Regions from separate parts of the Rhizobium sp. FG113 genome, predicted to be linked through region 1. Evidence: riboswitches for the same ligand, from Rfam matches in the RefSeq annotation. Region 1 holds a riboswitch; each other region holds the start of a gene.
What was found. Region 1 has a riboswitch for thiamine pyrophosphate ahead of thiB (thiamine ABC transporter substrate binding subunit). Riboswitches for the same ligand answer to the same signal wherever they lie in the genome.
Positions count from the first base shown of each region.

Region 2: it holds a riboswitch for thiamine pyrophosphate, as region 1 does, so the genes downstream of both, thiM (hydroxyethylthiazole kinase) here and thiB (thiamine ABC transporter substrate binding subunit) in region 1, are expected to answer to the same signal.
Region 3: it holds a riboswitch for thiamine pyrophosphate, as region 1 does, so the genes downstream of both, ACODTZ_RS01990 (YkoF family thiamine/hydroxymethylpyrimidine-binding protein) here and thiB (thiamine ABC transporter substrate binding subunit) in region 1, are expected to answer to the same signal.

Region 1 is NZ_JBMDKV010000008.1:37,497-44,645, forward strand. Features, by position in the region: gene ACODTZ_RS19040 (M48 family metalloprotease) at 1-524, opposite strand, end outside; gene ACODTZ_RS19045 (thiamine ABC transporter ATP-binding protein) at 766-1,482, opposite strand; gene thiP (thiamine/thiamine pyrophosphate ABC transporter permease ThiP) at 1,475-3,121, opposite strand; gene thiB (thiamine ABC transporter substrate binding subunit) at 3,135-4,115, opposite strand; TPP riboswitch at 4,196-4,311, opposite strand; gene ACODTZ_RS19060 (MDR family MFS transporter) at 4,384-5,916, opposite strand; gene ACODTZ_RS19065 (MarR family winged helix-turn-helix transcriptional regulator) at 6,033-6,569, shown strand; gene ACODTZ_RS19070 (OmpW/AlkL family protein) at 6,654-7,149, shown strand, end outside.
Region 2 is NZ_JBMDKV010000001.1:96,026-103,174, forward strand. Features, by position in the region: gene ACODTZ_RS00440 (3-oxoacyl-ACP reductase) at 1-313, opposite strand, end outside; gene thiD (bifunctional hydroxymethylpyrimidine kinase/phosphomethylpyrimidine kinase) at 310-1,131, opposite strand; gene thiE (thiamine phosphate synthase) at 1,128-1,763, opposite strand; gene thiM (hydroxyethylthiazole kinase) at 1,760-2,563, opposite strand; TPP riboswitch at 2,612-2,707, opposite strand; gene ACODTZ_RS00460 (Lrp/AsnC family transcriptional regulator) at 2,784-3,254, opposite strand; gene putA (trifunctional transcriptional regulator/proline dehydrogenase/L-glutamate gamma-semialdehyde dehydrogenase) at 3,375-7,085, shown strand.
Region 3 is NZ_JBMDKV010000001.1:490,862-498,010, forward strand. Features, by position in the region: gene ACODTZ_RS01970 (methyl-accepting chemotaxis protein) at 1-266, opposite strand, end outside; gene ACODTZ_RS01975 (ABC transporter substrate-binding protein) at 492-1,532, opposite strand; gene ACODTZ_RS01980 (ABC transporter ATP-binding protein) at 1,529-2,317, opposite strand; gene ACODTZ_RS01985 (ABC transporter permease) at 2,314-3,138, opposite strand; gene ACODTZ_RS01990 (YkoF family thiamine/hydroxymethylpyrimidine-binding protein) at 3,176-3,784, opposite strand; TPP riboswitch at 3,776-3,887, opposite strand; gene cysP (thiosulfate ABC transporter substrate-binding protein CysP) at 4,186-5,172, shown strand; gene cysT (sulfate ABC transporter permease subunit CysT) at 5,278-6,099, shown strand; gene cysW (sulfate ABC transporter permease subunit CysW) at 6,102-7,010, shown strand; gene ACODTZ_RS02010 (sulfate/molybdate ABC transporter ATP-binding protein) at 7,007-7,149, shown strand, end outside.

The DNA of each region.
Region 1 (7,149 bases):
ATGCCGTGATTGGCGGTGACGTGGCCCATCTCGTGCGACAGCACGGCGGCCACTTCCGACGCATCGTTGGCGAGCGCCAGAAGACCGCGGGTCACGTAAAGATAGCCGCCGGGCAGCGCGAACGCATTGATCGCGGGCGAATTCAGGATGGTGATGCGGTAGGACTGGCTCGGATTTTCCGACACCGCCGTCAGCGCACCGGCAATACGCGCCACGAGCCGCTCGGTCTTGGCGTCCTTGTATTCGCCGCCATAGCTGGCCACGATGCGCGGATGCTCGCGCGCGCCCATGGCGGCACGCGGATCGTTCTTCTGCACCTCGTCGACAATCTGCGGATTGGACGAAGGGCCGACACTGGGTTGATAGGATTGTTCGAGCGCCGACTGACAGCCGTAAAGCGCCAGGGTGGAGGCGGACAGGATCGACGCCCGTCGCGCCCAGCGGCACGCTGCGAAGAACACATCACTGGAAGGCGCGGGCAGTTTCCACGTCGTCATGCGGTCCAGTCTGGCTCCCCGAGTCATCGCGCTTCTCGGCCGGCTCGCCGTCATGGCGCCCCGGTCGTCTTCATCAAGGTTCAACAGGCGTACGCCCCCGTTTCCGCAGTGCACAATCGAGGGCCCAAGTCTTTGCTTTAGCTGATTTCCGCATCGGTTGCATAGCGAGACTCTGCCTAAATATGGCGGCTTTATACTTTAGCAAGCCTAACGTGGTTAAGGAGTTCTCTGGGTCGCCGCAAATTATGGCGAAAGTGCCGTTGTCTTGTTAAGATTCGTCGATCCGGAGAAATTGCCGCAGCGCGGAATTGTTCTCGCCGGTCGAAAACCGCTCGATCGGTGCGGCAACCGCGACCCTTCCCTGATCAATGAAAATTGCATAGTCGGCAATCCGCCTGATCTCGTCGGCGTCGTGCGACACGATGACAACAGTGTTGCCGCTGTCGCGATGCATCGCCAGAAGCAACCCCGCCATGTCGCGGCGCAGGCTTGGATCGAGTGCGGCGAAGGGCTCGTCGAGCAAAAGGATAGGTCGCTGACGCACCAGCGCCCGGGCAAACGCCACCCGCTGCCGCTCGCCACCGGAAAGCGTCGCCGGCATTCGCTTTTCGAAGCCTGACAGCCCGACCTTCTCAAGCGCCGACGTGATCGCGCGCCGATCGGTGTCCCCGAGTTTCAGCGCCGGATGAATGCCGAGCCCGATATTGGTGAAGACATCGAGATGCGCAAAGAGGTTGTTATCCTGGAACACCAGTGACACGGGCCGCTCTGCCGGATGCTGATGGCCGATATCCTTGCCCTTGAATAGGATCTGCCCTGCATCCGCCGTATCGAAACCGGCCAGCAGATTGAGGAAGGTCGACTTGCCCGCGCCAGACGCGCCGGTAACGCCGATGACGGCGCCCTCAGGCAACGCGCAATCGAACACGAATGAGTTCTGGCCCAGCCGCAGCGTCACGCCGCGCATCTCGATGGCATCAGTCATGCGATAGCGCCTCCCGCTTCGGTTCATCCGCCACCCCGCCCATCGTGCCCGAAATCGTCAATAGCAGGCAGATCACGCCAAGGATCAACGCCAGCCCATCGGCATCATTGGTGCGATAGCTCCCGAGACTGGAATAGACCAGCCATGGCAGCGTCACGAAACTATCCGAACCGAACAACGCGACAGCGCCGAGATCGCCCAGCGACAGCGCCATGGCGAAAGAAAGCGCCGTCAGCACCGGCTTGCGCAGATCGGGCCACGAGATCAGTCGCAGCTTGGCAAGACCGGAGATGCCAAGGCTGGCACTCAGCCGCTGCGTGCGGCGCTGGTGGATTGCGTAGGCCGGCTCCAGCACCCTGACGACGAAGGGCAGCGCCATCAGCGCATTGATGACGACGACAAGCACCGGCGCCACGACATTGACGTCACCGACATCACGCGCCGCCAGGAACCACCCCGTGGCGAGAACGATGGGCGGAAAGAGCAGCACGAGCGACGATGCAGCCCCCATGGCGGCAAAGAAGGACCGCGCGCCGCGCCGTGATCTCCTCTCAAGCGAAAGCGTATGGCGCGCACGCACGAGCGGCATCGACAGGGCGAACGACAGCAAGGCCGACGAGAGCGCCATCACGCCGCTGGTGGCAAGCGCCCGCCAAAAGATCGCTTCGCCGACGAGCTTCACCAGATCGGCGCGCAGGCCGGCAATGACGATGAAGAGCAACGGCAAGCCGAGAAACAGCACAGCCAGCGTGAGAAGCGCGCGATCGGCGATCCATGCACCAAACAGCGTGCCATCGGGCCGCCGGATCGTGCGGCCCGCCGTCAGTCCCGCATCTCCGGATGCCGGCAGCAGCGACAGAATGCCGAGCACCACGGCCGTCAACGCGATCTGCAGCAGGGACAGGCCCACCGCGCGGCCGGGATCGAAATCGAAGCGCAGCGACTGGTAGATCGCCACCTCGATCGTGGTCGCCGCCGGTCCGCCGCCGAGCATCAGCACCAGCGTGAAGCTGGTGGCGCAGAGCATGAAGATCAGTCCCGCCACGCCTGGTATGACAGAGCGCAGCACCGGCCATTCGATGAAGCGGAAGACGGAAACCGGCCGCATGCCGAGACCGCTCGCCACCAGCCAGTATTCGCCCGGCACCCGCTCCAGCGCCGCCAGCATCAGCCGGCAGGCAAGCGGCAGATTGAAGAACACATGCGCGAGCAGAATGCCCGACAGGCCATAGATGCTGACGGGTTGATCGAGACCCGTCCACGAGAGCATCGTGTTGACGACACCCTGCCGGCCCCAGATGCCGATCAGGCCGAGTGCGCCGATCAACACCGGCAGCCCCATCGGCACCGCCATCAGCCGGATGATCCAGATGCGGCCAACAAATCGCGGCTGCCGCGCCAGCGCCCGTGCGACAGGGATGGCCAGCACGACCGACAGCAGCGTCGAAAGCGCCGCCTGCAGAAGCGTGAAGCGCAGAACGCGCAGGATGTATGGGTCGGAGAGGATCGCGCCGACAGGCATGCCGTCGGTGGAGATCAGCAGCGAGAGCGTAGCGACCGTCACGAAGACAAGAATGGCGGCGAGGCTGAGCGCCCCGCCGGCCAGCGCATATCGTCTTTCGGACGGCGCAAGAAGCATCAATTCATGCTCATCAATTCATGCTCATGGCGGCCAGCCATTCGTCGATCCAGGCCTTGCGGTTCTTGGCGACCTCATCCGAACTCATCAGGAAGGTCTTCGACGGGTTGACGAGCTTGCCGAAAGCATCCGGCAGCGGCTCCGAGGTTTTGGACACCGGCATCATCCAGTTGTTGGTCGGGATCGTGTCCTGGAAACCTGGGGTGACCATGAACTTCAGGAAGTCCTGCGCCAGCACCTTGTCCGGCGCATTCTTCAACAGGCCCGCGACCTCGATCTGGATGTAGTGCCCTTCGGAGAATGCGGCCGCCTGGTAGCGATCGGTGTTTTCCGAAACCATGTGGTAGGCGGGCGACGTCGTATAGGAGAGCACCATCGGCGCCTCGCCCTTGGTGAACAGGCCATAGGCCTCCGACCAGCCGGGCGTCACCGTCAGCACGCGCTTCTTGAGCTTCGCCCAGGCTTCCGGCGCCTGGTCGCCATAGACCGACTTCACCCACAAGAGCAAGCCGAGGCCCGGTGTCGAGGTGCGAGGATCCTCGATGACGATCTTCTGCGCGGGATCGCCGTCGACCAGTTCCTTCAGGCTCGCGGGCGGCGTCTTGAAGGTCTGCGTGTCGTAGATCACGGCGAAATGGCCGTAGTCATAGGGCACGAAGACATCATCCTTGAAGCCGCTGGGGACTTGCAACGCGCCGGTGTCGACGCCGCTCGCATCGAACAGGCCGGTAGCCTTGGCTTCGGTGATGAGGTTCGTGTCGAGGCCGAGGACGACATCCGCCTTCGTGCCCGATCCCTCGAGCTTCAGACGCGACAGCAGCGCCACGCCATCCGCAACGCTGACGAAGTTGACCGTGCAGCCGCAGGTCTTCTCGAACGCTGCCTTCACCTTCGGGCCGGGACCCCATTCGGAGGTGAAGCTCTCATAGGTGTAGATGGTGAGCGTCTTGTCGGCGGCGTGTGCTGCCGTTGCCGAAAAGCCCGCCAACAGCATGGCGGCGCCGAGCGCATAGGTCTTGAAATGGGTCATGACACCTCTCCTCTAGGTTCATTGAAGGGGAAAAGGGCGGTGCCTGGTGTCACGCGTCTAATCCCTCCGCCGGTGTTAGCCGGATCAGGTTCCGCGGGTTGGCTTTTGCAAGCCTCTCAGCCAAGCATCCTGAAGATACGAGGCACCCCGTTAGAGCGTCGCAAGGTGTATATCCGTAGCCGGCGTCTGGCAAGAGCGGACGTCGGCCAGGTTCAGTCTGCCAGTTCGTTGGCTATTCGGCGGCCTCGGCAGCCGCTTTCGCCGGTGCGCCACCTGTACGCGGCAGTTGCACCGGCTTCAGCATGAGGGCCGCCACAAGCCCGATCAGCGCGATGCCGCAGGACGTAATGAACAGCGGCACGAAGGCATTGGCATAGGCCTCGGCAACCGCCTGGCGTGCGGCCTCCGGCAAGGCGGCCAGCATCTTCGGCGTGAGCTGCTCGATATCGGCAACGCCGGGGATGGAGGAACCGACGCGCGAAAGCTGCGAGCCGATGATCGCGCCGTAGATCGAGATCGCGATAGAGGCCCCGCCCATGCGCGACAGTGTCACCGAGCCGGTTGCCGCACCGATATCGCGCACCGGCGCCGCGTTCTGCACGCCGATGATCGGCACCTGTTGCGCCAGGCCGACGCCGACACCCTGCAGTGTCATCACCGCGCCGATGAAGATGAGCGGCGTGCCGGCATGAAACTGCGACAACAGCGCGAAGGCCAAGGCGTTGCAGCTGAGGCTGGCGATGGCGAACGGCTTGTAGCGCCCCGTCACCGAGATGATCCGGCCGGCCGAGATCGACCCGCACATCAGGCCTCCGGTCAACAGGATGAAGAGCAGCCCGGCCGCGGACGGAGAAAGCCCTGTCGTGGTCTGCAGGAAGAGCGCGAAATAGTTCACCATGCCGATAGCGATGCCGCCGCTCATGATCGACATGATCAGCAGCAGGCTGAAGGTCGAATTGCGAAACAGCGACAGCGGAATGATCGGTTCGGCGGCACGGCGCTCGACGAACACCCACGACACCAGGAAGACCACGCCGGCAGCGATGATTGCGAGATTAAGCGGGGCGATCAGCGAGCCGAACACCTGTGCGCCATCAGCGGCCAGAACGATGCTTGTCGTCGTCAGCGCCAGCAGAATGGCGCCGGCATAGTCGATCGTCGGACGACGGTTCGGCTTGCGATAGGGAAGCATGAAAACCAGGCCACCGAGCACGACAACACCGATAGGAATATTGACGAGGAAGATCGAGCGCCAGCCGAAGAGATCGCTCATCGTGCCGCCGAGCACGGGCCCGATAGCGCCCGACGCCATCAGCACAAGGCTGACATAGCTCTGGTATTTGGCGCGCTCGCGCGGCTCGAAGAGATCGGCCGTCACCGCGAAGATCGACACCATGATCCCGCCGCCACCGAGACCCTGCAGCAGGCGCGCGGCGATCAGCGTATTCATCGAAACCGCCAGCCCGCAAACCGCCGAACCCACGGTGAAGATCAGGATCGCGGCCATCATCACATATTTGCGGCCGAAGAGATCGCCGAGTTTGCCATAGAGCGGCATCACCGCGCTGACAGCCAGCAGATAGGCCGAGCCGACCCAGCTGAACCGCTCAAGATGCCCGAACTCCCCGACGATTGTCGGAAGCGCCGTGGCGACGATCTGGTTGTCGAGCATGGCCATGAACATGGCGGTCATCAGGAAAAGAAAGAGAATGAGCCGACGACGGGGGTCGGTCACCAGCGGCTGCGCTGCGATCTGTGGATTCATGGGGCGATCTTTCTGGTTGGGGCGCAATTTATGTGCTATCAGCATATAAATGTCAACGTCATGTAAATGACATCAGCATATTTTCCTCCCCGATCGCTTCTGTTATCCTCCACCTCATGACAGATACTTTGCAAATCGACCCCGACACCACGCCGACCGAAGATGATATCGCCCATATCGGCCAAAGCATGAGCCGTATGCGGATGATCACGGGGCGACGACTGATTGCCCGCCTCGCCATCGAAAAGGTGGCTCCGGATCTGGAGCTTTCGCATCTGGATGTTCTCGAAGCCGTCAAGCTCGCCCGCAGGAATGGCGAGGTGACCGTGGGGACGATTGCCGAGGCCATGCGCATCGATCCGTCCCGCGCAAGCCGCATTGTCGCCGACATGGTGGGCCGCGGTGTTCTCGAACGCGCCGCATCTCAGCAGGACGCCCGGCGGATCCTGGTGGTGATCACGCCATCCGGCTGGAGCCTGCTCACAGAACTGAAATCTCAAAAGCTCGCGATCATCAAGGATGTCGTCTCCGACTGGTCGTCCGAGGACGCCAAAAACTTTGCCGAGCTGTTTGATCGGTACATGACAGGTTTCGAGCGCGTTTTCGCCATGCCGGACAAACATTTGCCTGCGACACCAAAAGCCGGAAAATAGATCGAGAGATTGATCTGAATCAAACAGTTACCTTGCCGCGTTTCATAGAACTCCCCCTGACCATAAAACCTAGGAGAGAATCGAATGAAACGCCGCCTGGCAAAACTAAAGGGCATGTTCGCTGCCGTCGTTCTGGTTGCCGCTGCCCATCCGGCCATGTCCGCCGACCTGACCCAGCCGACCGCGGCACAGGAAGCGACGCAGAGCCAGAGTCCCTGGATGATCCGCCTGCGCGCGCTTGGCGTTATCACCCAGGATTCCGGCTACGTTGGCGGCGTCCCTGGCTCGGATCTCTCCTATTCGGACACCGTCGTTCCTGAATTCGACGTCACCTACTTCTTCACCGACAACATCGCCGCCGAACTCATTCTCGGCACGACATTCGCCAACGTTACCGGCAAGGGTTCGATCGAAAGCCTCGGCGATGTCGGCAAGACCTGGCTGCTGCCGCCGACGGTGACGCTGCAGTATCACTTCAACGATTTCGGCAACTTCAAGCCTTATGTCGGCGCCGGCCTGAACTACACCATCTTCTACAACGAGAAGGGCAAGAGCGCCCAGAGCCTCGACATCGACAACA
Region 2 (7,149 bases), on a different contig from region 1:
CGAGTTTCGGGCGAGCGTCGCCGTTGAAGCTGAAATCGGCGAGCGCATTGTGCACGACCGTCGTCGGTGCTCCCAGCCTGCGCGTGACATCAGCCACCAGTTCGCTCACGGCCGCGCCGTCGCGGATATCGGCTTGAACCGCATGCGTCCGCTCGCCGAGGCTTTTCGCAAGCGCCTCGGCCTGCTCCCGACTGTTGCGATAATTGATCGCCACCTTCGCGCCCTCGCGGGCAAAAGCCCTGGCGATCGCCGCCCCGAGCCCGCGCGCAGCGCCGGTTACGATTACCGTCTGCTCACTGATCGGCAATGTCATTTCGCGTATCCTTCCTCTGTCGTCCAAAGTTCGTGAAAGTGCTGGACCGGGCCATGTCCAGAGCCGACGTCGAGCGTGTCGGCAGCAGCCACCGCGCCGGCGAGATACATCTTTGCGGCGGCTACCGCCTGTGGCAGCGTCGCGCCCTTGGCGAGCTCGGCCGCCAACGCGCTCGATAGCGTGCAGCCGGTGCCGTGCGTGTTTGCGGTCGGCATCCTGGCGGCCTCGAACCAAGAGAGGCCGTCTTCCGTTGCCAGCACGTCCGGGCTCTGGTCACCGTCGAGATGGCCGCCTTTGACAAGCACGGCAGCGGGTCCCAAAGCGCGCAGCGCTTCGGCCTGATCGCCCATCTCCCGGCGGCTTTCGGCCACATCAGTGCGCAGCAACGCGGCTGCCTCAGGCAGATTGGGCGTCAGCAGCGTCGCAAGCGGCAGCAGCCGGCGCAGAAGCACATCGACCGCGTCGGGATCGAGAAGCTTTGCCCCACCCTTGGCCACCATGACGGGATCGAGCACGATCGGGATACCGAGATGATTCTTGAGAACGTCGGCGACCGCATCGGCGATTTCGGCATTGGCGATCATGCCGATCTTCACGGCATCGACGCGGACATCGGCGAATACGGCCTTGATCTGATCGGCGACGAAACCCGCTGGGACAAGGTGAACGCCGGATACGCCCTGCGTGTTCTGCGCGGTCAACGCCGTGAGCGCCGCCATGCCATAGACGCCGCGCGCGGCAAACGCCTTAAGGTCCGCCTGGATGCCCGCGCCGCCCGATGGATCGGATCCCGCGATGGAGAGAACATTGCGGATCATCGTGATCTCCCTTGAATTGCCTCTGAAAGCTCGAGGGCGGCGGCGTGAGGATCGGCCGTGCCGCAAATCGCCGAGACGACGGCGATCCCTTCAGCACCGGCGGCAAAAACACCGTTGACATGCGCCAGCTTCAGACCGCCGATAGCAACGGAGGGAACCGGGCAGGCGGCGACGAGACGTGCAAGACCGTCGAACCCGATCGGCTGCTTGTGGTCCGGCTTGGTCGGCGTCGCGAAGACCGGCCCGATGCCGGCATAATCGACCAATGCCGGATCGACAGCCCTCGCTAACGCCTCTGTCTCCACCGACAGACCAAGGATCATGTCGCGCCCGATCCGCTCGCGCGCGGCACGCACGACCATGTCGTCCTGGCCGACATGCAGCCCATCGGCGCCGATCGCGATGGCCGCCTCGACATCATCGTTGACGACAAGCAGCGCGTCCGTCCCGGCAAGCGCTTCTTTCAACGCACGGCCGGCCTCGATCATGCGCGCCGTGGAGGCATGCTTGTCGCGAAGCTGCACGACGGTGGCACTACCGGCAACAGCGCGCCTTGCTGTTTCGACCATGCCGATGTCTGCGCAAAGCTCGGGATCGAGGACGAGATAGAGCGAAAGATCGATCGTCCTCATAGCATCCGCACCCGCGCATTGTTGTCGATAGCGACGCCGTCTATCGCCGCGAGGGCGTCGAGAAACCGCCAGGAAAATGACCCCGGTCCGTCAGCGGCCCGCGCCGCCTCTTCACCGACGACGGCGAACATGGCGAGTGCTGATATCGTCGCTTCGAACGGTGCATCCGGCCTGATCGCGGCGAAGGCGCCGACGAGGCATGTCAGCGAGCAGCCGAGCGCCGTCACCTGCGGCATCAGCGATGAGCCGCCTTCGATGCGGCAGCCGCGCGCGCCGTCGGTGACGAAATCGACCTCGCCGGTCACCGCCACCACGGCCTGGTGCGTGTTTGCGATATGGCTGGCGGCAGCCTCGGCCTGCTCCACGGGGTCACGGCTGTCGACGCCCTGCCCCCGACTTTCGCCACCGGCAAGCGCAATGATCTCGGACGCGTTACCGCGAATGATGGTCGGGCGAAGCGCCAGCAAATCCGCGACGGCCTGTCTGCGAAAGGCAGTCGCATAATGGGCGACGGGGTCGAGGACCCATGGCCTGGCGCTCTCTCCCGCCGATCTGGCAGCGGCGCGCATGCCGTTCATCCAGCTCGGCGAGAGCGTGCCGATGTTAACAGTCAGCGCGCCGGAGACGGCCGCGAACTCGCCGGCCTCTTCCTCGGCATGCACCATGGCAGGCGATGCGCCGGCCGCGAGCAGCACGTTGGCCGCGATATTCATCGCAACGAAATTGGTGATGCACTGAACGAGCGGCTTTTGCGCGCGCATGGCATCAAGCATCGAACCGGGAGATCTGTCGTCTTTCATCATGCCCCTTTCGGGCGGGGCAAGACGCGGGAACCCTGATAGCAATGCCGAAGGGTCCGAGCGACTCCCTCCGCCAGCATTATCTGGTTCAGGTTCAAAGGGTACTTCTCAGTCTGCCGTCGGCAAACGCCCCTGTCTCTCAATGGCAATGTTCTGTCAGAGAAGCCGACCGCTGTCACGCGCAAAATGAGAGCAGCCCGGAGCTGGCAATCTGCCTCGATCAGGCGCCGTTCTCCTTGATCGCCTCCATGGCAACGAAGGTCGACGTGTTGGCGACGAAGGGAAGGCTGGAGATCTTCTCGCCCAAAACGAGGCGATAATTGGCGATATCGGACGTGCGTATCTTCAGGAGATAATCGAATGCGCCGGCGATCATATGGCACTCCTCGACCTCCTGCAGCTTGCGAACGGCAACGTTGAAAGCGTTGAGCGCGTTCTCCCTGGTGTCGGAGAGTTTCACCTCGGTAAACGCCACATGGTTGCGGCCGAGCTTGTTGACGTCGATGATGGCGCGGAAGCCGAGAATATAGCCATCCTCGATCAGTCGTTTGAGCCTGACCTGGCAGGGCGTGTTGGACAGACCCACCCGCTTGGCGAGGTCGGTCACCGACATCCTTCCATCGGCGACGAGCGCCTCAAGTATGCGTTGATCAAATTGGTCGATTTCTCTTACATTTCCCGCACCAGCCACAATAATTCCCTTCAATATGAATATTGAATAGCGAACTAAAGACTAGATCGCTCAAAATCAAGTGAAATTGACTTTTTGAAATCTGCTAGCTTTCCGACATCAGCGGATCAGGAGCCCAGCATGGCAATCACCACCGACGCGGCAGCAGTCGAAGTCACAGTAGAGCAGGCCAACGGCTCTGCAAATCCCTTTGACGGATTTGCTCCACCGATCCGAGAACAGAGCGATATGCGCCGCGCGATCACAGCTGCCTACCGCACGCCGGAGACAATCTGCGTGCCACGCCTGGTTGAAGCAGCCGCCCTTCCCGATCACGTCAGGCAAGCCGCCGCCGATACCGCCCGCAAGCTGATCGAAGCACTGCGCGCCAAGCACAAGGGAACCGGCGTCGAGGGGCTGGTGCACGAATACTCGCTCTCCAGCCAGGAGGGCATTGCGCTGATGTGTCTGGCCGAGGCGCTGCTGCGTATTCCGGACACCGCAACGCGCGACGCCCTTATCCGCGACAAGATTTCCGAGGGCGATTGGAAGGCACATCTCGGCGGCGGTCGCTCGCTCTTCGTCAATGCCGCGACGTGGGGTCTTGTCGTCACCGGCAAGCTGACATCGACGGTCGCCGACCGCAGCCTTTCGGCCGCCTTGACCCGACTGATCGCCCGCTGCGGCGAGCCGGTGATCCGCCGCGGCGTCGACATGGCGATGCGGATGATGGGCGAGCAGTTCGTCACCGGCGAGACCATCGACGAAGCGTTGCAGCGGGCAAAGCCGCTCGAGCAGCGCGGCTTCCGCTATTCCTATGACATGCTGGGCGAAGCAGCGACGACGGGCGACGACGCGAAGCGCTACTACAAGGACTACGAAACCGCGATCCACGAGATCGGCAAGGCGTCTGATCGACGCGGCATCTACGAAGGGCCGGGCATCTCGATCAAGCTTTCGGCGCTGCATCCGCGCTACGCACGCGCGCAGAGCGCCCGCGTCATGGACGAATTGCTGCCGAAGGTGAAGGCGCTGGCGCTGATCGCCAAGTCCTACGACATCGGCCTCAACATTGACGCCGAGGAGGCCGACCGCCTCGAACTGTCGCTCGACCTTCTGGAAGCGCTCTGCCTCGACCCCGATCTCGAAGGCTGGAACGGCATGGGCTTCGTTGTCCAGGCCTATGGCAAGCGCTGCCCCTTCGTGCTCGATTTCGTCATCGACCTCGCGCGCCGCGCCGGCCGTCGGATCATGGTGCGCCTCGTCAAGGGCGCCTACTGGGACGCGGAGATCAAACGCGCGCAGGTCGACGGCCTCGCGGACTTCCCTGTTTTCACCCGCAAGATCTACACCGACGTTTCCTATATCGCCTGCGCCAGGAAGCTGTTGGCGGCGACCGATGCCGTCTTCCCGCAGTTCGCGACCCACAACGCCCAGACGCTGGCGACCATCTACCAGATGGCCGGCTCGGATTATTATGTCGGCAAATACGAGTTCCAGTGCCTGCATGGCATGGGCGAGCCGCTTTACGACGAGGTTGTCGGCCGACAGAACCTGAACCGTCCCTGCCGCATCTACGCACCCGTCGGCACTCACGAAACGCTGCTTGCCTATCTCGTGCGCCGCCTGCTGGAGAACGGCGCCAACTCCTCCTTCGTCAACCGGATCGCCGATCCAAACGTCTCCATCGACGAACTGATCGCCGACCCGGCCGAGATCGTCTCTAAGATGCCGATCGTCGGGCAGAAGCATGACAAGATCTCGCTCCCCGGCGAACTCTACGGAACCCGCCTCAACTCCGCCGGCCTCGATCTCTCCAGCGAAACGGTGCTTAATCACCTGTCGCATCTGCTGGGCGAAAGCGCCACCAAGGGCTGGCGCGCCCTTCCAAGTCAGGCGACCGACATCAACGGCGCGCGCGACGTGCTCAACCCCGCCGACCACCGAGACGCCGTAGGCCAGGTTCGTGAGGCAACGCCATCCGAAGTCGCAGCAGCAATGCAGGCGGCGCAAGCGGCAGCAGCATCTTGGGCCGGCGTTTCGCCCGCCGACCGCGCCGCTTTGCTCGACAGCGCGGCCGACATCATGCAGACCCGCATGGAAACGCTGCTCGGCCTCATCATTCGCGAAGCCGGCAAGTCGGTGCAGAACGCGATTGCCGAAGTTCGCGAGGCGATCGACTTCCTGCGCTATTACGCCGAACAGGCGCGCCGCACGCTGGGGCCGTCGCACGCGCCGCTGGGCCCCGTGGTCTGCATCAGCCCCTGGAACTTCCCACTGGCGATCTTCAGCGGCCAGGTCGCGGCCGCCCTCGTTGCCGGCAACCCAGTTCTCGCGAAGCCCGCCGAGGAAACGCCGCTGATTGCCGCCGAGGCCGTCAGGATCCTGCATGAAGCGGGCATTCCCGGGGATGTCGTGCAGCTGGTTCCGGGCGATGGTAGCGTCGGTGCGGCCCTTGTGGCGGCGCCGGAGACGGCGGCCGTCATGTTCACCGGCTCGACCGAGGTTGCCCGGCTGATCCAGGCCGAACTCGCCAAGCGCCTGTCGGCTGACGGCAAGCCGATCCCGCTCATCGCGGAAACCGGCGGCCAGAACGCGATGATCGTCGATTCCTCGGCGCTTGCCGAACAGGTCGTGGGCGATGTCATAGCATCGGCCTTCGACAGCGCCGGCCAGCGTTGCTCGGCGCTGCGCATTCTCTGCCTGCAGGACGACGTCGCCGACCGCACGCTGACGATGCTGAAGGGGGCTCTCCGCGAGCTGACGATCGCCAACACCAATCGCCTTTCCGCCGATATCGGCCCAGTCATCACCGCCGACGCGAAGGAGATCATCGAGACCCACGTGAAGTCGATGCAGGCGCTTGGCCGCCAGGTGGAACGCATCGAGCTGCCGACAGAGACACAGCATGGCACATTCGTCGCTCCGACGATCGTGGAGCTCAAGAACATCGCCGAACTGAAGCGCGAAGTGTTCGGCCCGGTGCTGCATGTCATCCGCTGGCGCCGGCAGGATCTGGACCGGCTGGTCGATGAGATCAACGCCACGGGCTATGGCCTGACCTTCGGCCTGCACACGCGTCTCGACGAAACCATCGCCCGCGTGACCTCGCGCATCGAGGTCGGCAACGTCTACGTCAACCGCAACGTAATCGGCGCCGTGGTCGGCGTTCAGCCCTTCGGCGGGCGCGGGCTTTCGGGCACCGGCCCGAAGGCCGGCGGGCCGCTCTATCTCGGTCGCCTGGTGAAAACACCGCCGATCCCGCCGCAGCACAGCTCGGTCTATAGCGATCCGGCGCTGTCGGATTTCGCCAAGTGGCTCGACGAGCGCGAACTGCACGAAGAGGCAGAGATGGCCCGCAACCTCGGCAGCCAATCGGCGCTTGGCTTGGAGAGCGAACTCACCGGCCCCGTCGGCGAGCGCAACATCTACGCGCTGCACGCACGCGGCACCATCTTCTGCGCCCCCGTCTCGGAAGTCGGCCTACATCGCCAGATCTCCTCCGTGCTGGCAACCGGCAACAAGGCATTCATCGAGTGCAGCGACAGCCTTCGCAGCAGTCTGAAGGATCTTCCCGTCAGCGTCTCCCAGCGTATCCACTTTGGCAACGGCAGGAGCACGAGCGAAATCCTTTCGGGCGCGCTCATCGAAGGCGACAGCGCGCGCATTGCCTCGATGCAGCAGGAGATCGCGGCCATGTCCGGCCCGCTGCTCCTGACGCAGGCGGCCTCGACGGCGGAGCTGGAGCGCAATCCCGAAGCCTATTGCCTGAACTGGCTGCTGGAAGAGGTTTCTACCTCAATCAACACCGCTGCCGCCGGCGGCAATGCGAGCCTCATGTCGATCGGCTGATACGCAGCGGCGTTCTGTGGAAACAGGGCGTCGGACAAGCAATAGCAGCACCGACCCGAGCGTC
Region 3 (7,149 bases), on a different contig from region 1:
CCTGAAGGCTCGTATTTCATCTTCTCGACAACCTTGAAGGCTGCCTGTTGTGCGGCTTCGTGCGTCAGTGTTCCGGCTTTCTCCTGCTGGTAGAAGGTGTCGAGCACACTGATGGCGCTTTCGACCTGCGAGCGCATCATTTCGAAACGTTCGGTGTAGATGGCATCACGCAATGTGCTGATCTGCATGTATACAATGCCCGAGAATATGACGAGCAGCAGGCCCACGAGCATAAAAAGTTGGCGTGAAATCCTTAGGTTTTTCAAAATGAAAGCTCCGAAAATCAAAGTGGCGAGAACGCCGTAATGGTATAAATAATTCGCCCGCTAGCAATCGGCGCTACATCATGAATTTTCGGTAAAGCTTTAATCAAACTGCACGCTAGGCTACTCGCTTGGCCTTGTGCTCTTGATCGCCTCGGCCACGGGAAGCACTCCTCCAACCGGCTACCGATTGGAGGAGTGTCGTGGATGGTGCAGGCATGCCGGCTGTCAGGCGGCGTCGAGCGGCGTGTTCGTGAAATAGCCGGTGAAATCAGGTGCTGCCTCAAGCGCCTTGCCGTCGGCGTCCTTCAGGATTTTCGCCTGGAACAGATAGTTGCCGATCGCCGTCATCTTGGCCGGATCGATGCGACCGGTAATGCCGTCGTTTGTGCGGAAATAGTGTCCCGCGATCAGCGCCTTCAGCGATGCCTCTACAAGCGCACGATTGGTCAGCGCGTCGCTATTGGCCGCGATCATCAGATCGACCGCGTCGTCGGGGTGATCGACCGCGAAGTCGTAGCCCTTGCGCGTCGCCTGCAGGAAGGCGCGGGCGAGTTCCGGCTTCTCGTCTAGAAATGCCTGGCTGGAGGCGAGCAGCGTGGTGTGCTCGTCCGGAACGCCATAATCGGCGTAGCGGAAGGCGCGTTGCTTCACACCCTCGAGTTCCGCCTGCACGCCCTCCCAGGTGTAGACCTCGAGCGTGAAATCGACACTGCCGTTGGCGAGTGCCTGATAGGCGGAGGTGCCGAGCGTCACGGTCTCGAATTCGCCCTTGCCGCCATCATGGCGGATAAGCGAGCCGATCAGCGCGTTCTCCCAGGCGCTGCCGAAGCCACCATAGGTCTTGCCGTCAAGATCCCTGGGGCTGCGGATGTCATCGCGATCGGCATTGAAGACGAGACGGCCGGTCTCGGTCTGGACGATGGCATAGGTCGCCATGAGATCGGCGCCGGCTGTCCGCTGCGTCATGAGGCCGATGGCGCCGTCAATGCCGAAGTCAGCGACATGATTGGCGACGAGTGTGCCGGCCGAGGTGTCCGTATAGGGCAGGATCTCCACGTCGAGGCCCGCATCGCGGTAAAATCCCTTGTCGCGGGCCACGAACAGGCCGATGTGGTTGGTATTCGGTGTCCAGTCCAGGGCGACCTTGACGGGGCGCTTCTCCTCGCTGCAGGCCGACTTCGAGAGAAGCGGCGACATTGGCAGCGTAAGCGCAAGCCCTGCGGCTGAAGCCAGGGCTGCGCGGCGGGTCAGCATCGGGTTTTTCATCGTGGTTCCTCCAGGTTGGTCGTTGTGGCGTCGTTAGGGGCATTGAAGAGAGTGTCGAGGATGTCGGCCTCGATCTCGGCCGCAAGCGCGCGCGCCGCGCCGTCCAATATGCGCGGGCGCGGCAGATCGACGGTGATCTCGCGGATGACGCGGGCAGGGCGGGGCGAGAAGATATAGATGCGGTCGGAGAGATAGACCGCCTCGCGCACATCATGAGTGACGAGCATCGCGGTCCAGTCGTGCTGCGACCACATCTCCTCCAGCCACCGCTGCATGCCTGCGCGCGTCAATGCGTCGAGCGCGCCGAAGGGTTCGTCGAGCAAGAGCATCGGCTTGTGCTGCACCACGGTGCGCAGCAGTGCCGCCCGTTGCCGCATGCCGCCGGACAATGCCGCCGGATAGTGCTGTTCGAAGCCGTCGAGGCCGAATTCGGAAAACAAAGGCAGCACCCGCCGGCGGGCCTCGGCGCGGCGCATGCCCTGGACCTCAAGGCCAAGCGTGGTGTTGTCGATTATGCGCCGCCACGGCATCAGCGCGTCGCGCTGCGGCATGAAGGCGAAGGGGCGGATCGTTCCGTCAAGCGGTTGGCCGTCGAAGCGCATGCTGCCGCTCTCAGGCCTGCGCGCGCCGGTCAGCAGTTTGAAGAGCGTTGACTTGCCGGAGCCCGAAGGCCCGAGAATGGAGACGAATTCGCCGGGCTTCACCGTCAGCGAGATGTCCGACAAAACAGGCGTTTCGTCGTAGCGGCAGGTGATGTGGTCGAGTTCCAGGCGCGGCACGGTCATCGGGCGCCTCCCTTTCCGCGTCTTGCCCATGGCATGGCCAGGTGTTCGGCGATGACGGTGAGGCCGAATAGAGTAAGAGTGAGGACGGCGCTGACGAACACGGCGGCCAGCACCAGATCGGGCCGGAAATTGTTCTTGGCGTTCAGCATGTAGATGCCGAGCCCTTTGGCAGCACCCGCATATTCCGCGAAGATCGCGCCGACGACGGCGTAGGTGATGGATATACGCAGCCCGGCGAAGAAGAATGGCAGGGCGGATGGCAGCCGGGCGAGCAGGAACTGCTTCCAGCGCGGTGCACCCATCGAGGCAACCAGTTGCTGCAACTCGTCTTCGGTCGATTGATAGCCCTGGCAAAGCGCTACCAGCATCGGGAAGAAGGTGACGAGTGCGACCAGCAGGATCTTCGGCGTCAGGCCGAAGCCGAACCACAGAACGATCAGTGGCGCGATGGCGACCAGCGGCAGCGTCTGGCTGATGATGAAGAGGGGAAACAGCGCCCGACGAAGCGGCTGGCAGAAGTCAATTAGCACCGACAGGATGAAGGCTGCCGCGAGCGAGCAGCCGAAACCGGCGAGCGTCGCCCGCAAGGTCGGGAGCGTGTTGTCGAACAGCGCCTGTCGTGACTGGAAGGTCTGCGCAAGCACGCGGGACGGCGCGGGCAAGGTCGTGGGCGAGATGCCGGACAGGCGAACATAGGCCTCCCAAGCCGCCACCAGAAGGCAGACCGCCGCGATTGCCGGCAGAGCCTGGCTCAGACCAGTACGGATATGATGGTGCAGGTCGGAAACGACCTGCCGCGAAGGCAGACGTGATGTCGACATGGGAGCAACCGTTTGGGGCGCGAGCGTGGGGCGGCGCTTAGCGCTTGGACGGGCTGTTTGCCGAGACGGTAAGGTCGATCGTCACATGGCCTGCTGGCGGGCCAAAGCGCACCAGCGCTTCGTGCACGGTCGAAAACACCGCGCCGGTGTCGCCGCGCAGCTTCGTGCAGAAGTTCTTCGATTTTTCGAAGACGCCCGAATTCTTCAGGAAGTCGATGCAGCCGTAGATCTCGTCCATGTGGCCATCGATCCCGAGTGTATAGAGCGAAAACTGCGCGGCCGTTTCCTGACCGATGACAGGCGCGTCCTTGACCGCCTGGTGCGCGCGGGCCTTGCGCTCGTCGAGCGGTGCCATGGGGCCGGTCAGTTCGGGCGTCTGGCAGATCGGGTCGTCAGGCTCGCCGGGGCAACCGCGCGAGATGGTCGCGTGCAAGACGCAATGCTTGCCGCTGCTGGCGGCCGCCGCGAACAGATCGCGCATGGCGGCGAAAACGACGTCGGGAGTGCCGATGATCAGCGTCGAAATGTCGTCCGTCTCGATCCGCAACCTGTCACGATGGGGATCGAGCGCGGAAAGCGCATGGGTGATGACGCCGACGAAATCGTCGGTCATGGGATACAGTGAAATCTGCGCGCCGGAAAACATCGCTCTACCTCGCTCCGCTGGCATTATCCAGATCAGCTTGAGGGTCCACGATCATGCGATCGTATCTCAGCCCCGGCATTACGGAGCACCCCTGTGATGTCGGGGTGATACGCCAAAGCCTGGACGAGCGCAAGGGCCATGTCGTGGACTGAGGAGCCGAGACTTCGCAGTAATTTCTATTCGGCCCTCTCAAATTCCCGGCTCGGGGAAAGCGGTTTGTTGGCAGAGGCTTAGGAATGCTTCGCGAGTAGAGTGTAGCGCCGCATGAAGCAAAACCACCGCGAAATATGGCGAAAAAAGGACAGAATTTCTAAGCCTGTCCGCAAGCGGGGGCGGTGGTTCCTCGCGATCTGGAGGCGGTCCGATTAGTTTCACCGCACAGTAAAACACCGGAGCGATAGATGAAACGCCTTCTGATTCTCGGCACAGCGCTTGCCGCCCTCCTTTCCGTTCAGGCCCATGCCGAAGAGCCGAAGAAGCTTCTAAACGCTTCCTACGACGTTTCGCGCGAGCTTTTCGCCTCGGAGAACGAAGCCTTCATCAAGCAGCATCCCGGTGTGACCATCGACCAGTCGCATGCCGGCACCTCCAAGCAGGCGCGCTCGATCATCGAGGGGCTGGAGGCAGACGTCGTGACGTTCAACCAGTCGACGGATATCGATTTCCTGGCAAAGAACGGTTTCGTCTCCAAGGATTGGGCAAAGGCCTTCCCGAACAACGCGTCGCCCTTCTATTCCTTCCCATCCTTCCTGGTGCGCGCCGGCAACCCGAAGAACATCAAGGACTGGGGCGATCTGGCGCGTGACGACGTGCATGCGGTTTTCCCGAACCCGAAGACATCGGGCAATGCGCGCTACACCTATCTCGCCGCCTATGCCTGGGCGAAGGAAGCCTACAAGGACGACGAGGGTAAGATCGAAGCCTACATCACCAAGATCTTCGACAACGTGCCGGTCTTCGACACCGGTGGCCGCGCCTCCACGACGACCTTCGTCGAGCGCGAGACCGGCGATGTGCTGATCACCTTCGAGGCCGAGACACGCGGCATCGAGAAGCAGTACGGCTCCGACAAGGTTCAGGGCGTGATCCCGTCGGTCAGCCTGCTTGCCGAATTCCCCGTCGCTGTGGTCGACAAGGTCGCCGCAAAGCATGGCTCCGAAGCGCTCGCGAAATCCTATCTCGACTTCCTCTACACCGAGGAAGGCCAGCGGATTGCCGCGCAGTTCGGCCATCGCGTTCGCGATGAGAAGGTGATCGGCGAGTTCAAGGACCAGTTCCCGGCGATCCGCCTTGTCAATGTCGACGATACGTTTGGCGGCTGGGAAAAGATCCAGAAGGAACACTTCGCTTCCGGCGGCATTCTCGACAAGCTTTATGGCAGCCGGTAAGCCCTAACAAGATATCACATCGCTTGGCCCGGCTGGCGTTTGCCCGCCGGGCCGCTTTCGTCATCGTGCTTGCAGAGCAGGACTTATGAAACAGGGAATGACCGCTTGAGACGCAATGTCCTGCCCGGATTACGCCTGTCGCTGGGTGTGACCCTTCTCTATGTCGGCCTTATCGTCGTCCTGCCTCTGGCCGCCCTGGTGTTCAAGGCTGCAAGCCTTGGGCCAGAGGACTACTGGCGCATCGTGTCATCCTCGCGCGCGCTCGCCAGCTATCGGGTCACGGTGCTCTCGGCGCTCGGCGCCACGATCTTCAACCTGTTTTTCGGCTTCGCGCTCGCCTGGGTGCTGACGCGCTATCGCTTCCCCGGCTGGCGCCTCGTCGATGCTATGGTCGATTTGCCTTTCGCGCTGCCGACCGCAGTGGCCGGTATCGCGCTGACGACGCTGTTTGCCGCGAATGGCTGGTTCGGCTCGGTGCTTGAAGGTATCGGCATCAAGGTCGCCTATACGCCGATCGGCATCATGGTCGCCATGTGCTTCACCAGCCTTCCTTTCATCGTGCGCACCGTTCAGCCGGTTTTGGAGGATCTCGACCCGGCTTATGAAGAGGCGGCGCAGTCGCTTGGCGGTTCGGACTGGACGATCTTCCGCAAGGTCATGCTGCCGCTGCTGACGCCGGCGCTGCTTGCCGGCGTGTCTCTGTCCTTCGCCCGCTCGCTTGGCGAGTTCGGCGCCATCATCTTCATCGCCGGCAACCAGCCGATGTCGACGGAGATCACCGCACTGCTCGTCTTCATCCGGCTTGAGGAATACGACTACCAGGCGGCCGCCGCGATCGCCTCTGTCCTGCTGCTCACAGCCTTCCTCATGCTGGCGCTGACCAACTGGATGCAGGCGCGGGCGCTGCGATATACGGTGAGGAACTGATCATGAGCAGCATTCCCACCCGCCGCAAACCGCCGCGCGTCGGCGATCAGCCGATCGTCCGACGCACATTGATTAGCCTCGTGCTTATCATCGGCGCGTTCCTCATCCTCGCGCCGCTCGTTATCATCGGCGTCGAAGCCTTCGCCAAGGGCTGGCAGGTCTATAGCGCCACGATCAGCCATCCCGATACGCTGCATGCGATCATGCTGACGGTGCTGACCGCGTTGATCGCCGTGCCCATCAACACCGCCTTCGGCGTCGCAGCTGCATGGTCGATCACCAAGTTCGATTTCTGGGGCAAGCGCTTCCTGCTCGTGCTGATCGAGGTGCCGTTCTCCGTATCGCCCATCGTCGCCGGCGTTGCCTATCTCTTCGTCTATGGGCTGCAAGGCATCTTCGGGCCGACGCTCGAGGCCTATGACATCAAGATCCTGTTCGCCATTCCAGGCATCGTTCTCGCCTCGATGTTCGTGACCGCGCCATTCGTCGCGCGCGAACTCATCCCCCTGATGCAGGCGCAAGGGCGCGATCTCGAAGAAGCGGCAACATCGCTCGGCGCGTCCGGCTGGCGCACGTTCTTCTCGGTCACACTGCCGAACATCAAGTGGGCGATGCTCTATGGTGTCGTGCTTTGCAATGCGCGCGTGATGGGCGAGTTCGGCGCCGTGTCGGTGGTCTCGGGCAATATCCGCGGCCAGACGAATACGCTGCCGCTGCACATCGAGCTGCTCTATCACGATTATCAGGCAACCGGCGCCTTTGCCGCCGCCTCGATCCTGGCGGTCATCGCCATCTTCACCATCATCGCCAAGGTGGCGCTCGAGCGCCAGGGCGCCGGCCGCCGCTCCAGCAGCGCCAAGCCCGCCGCACGCCCGACCCTCGTTGCCCAGCCAGCAGAGAAAAACCCATGAAGATCCGCCTCGACCACGTCGTCAAAACCTTCGACACGTTCCGTGCCGTGCGTGATGTATCGCTGGATATCCGCAGTGGCGAACTTCTGGCGCTGCTGGGGCCATCGGGTTCCGGCAAGACCACGATCCTGCGGATGGT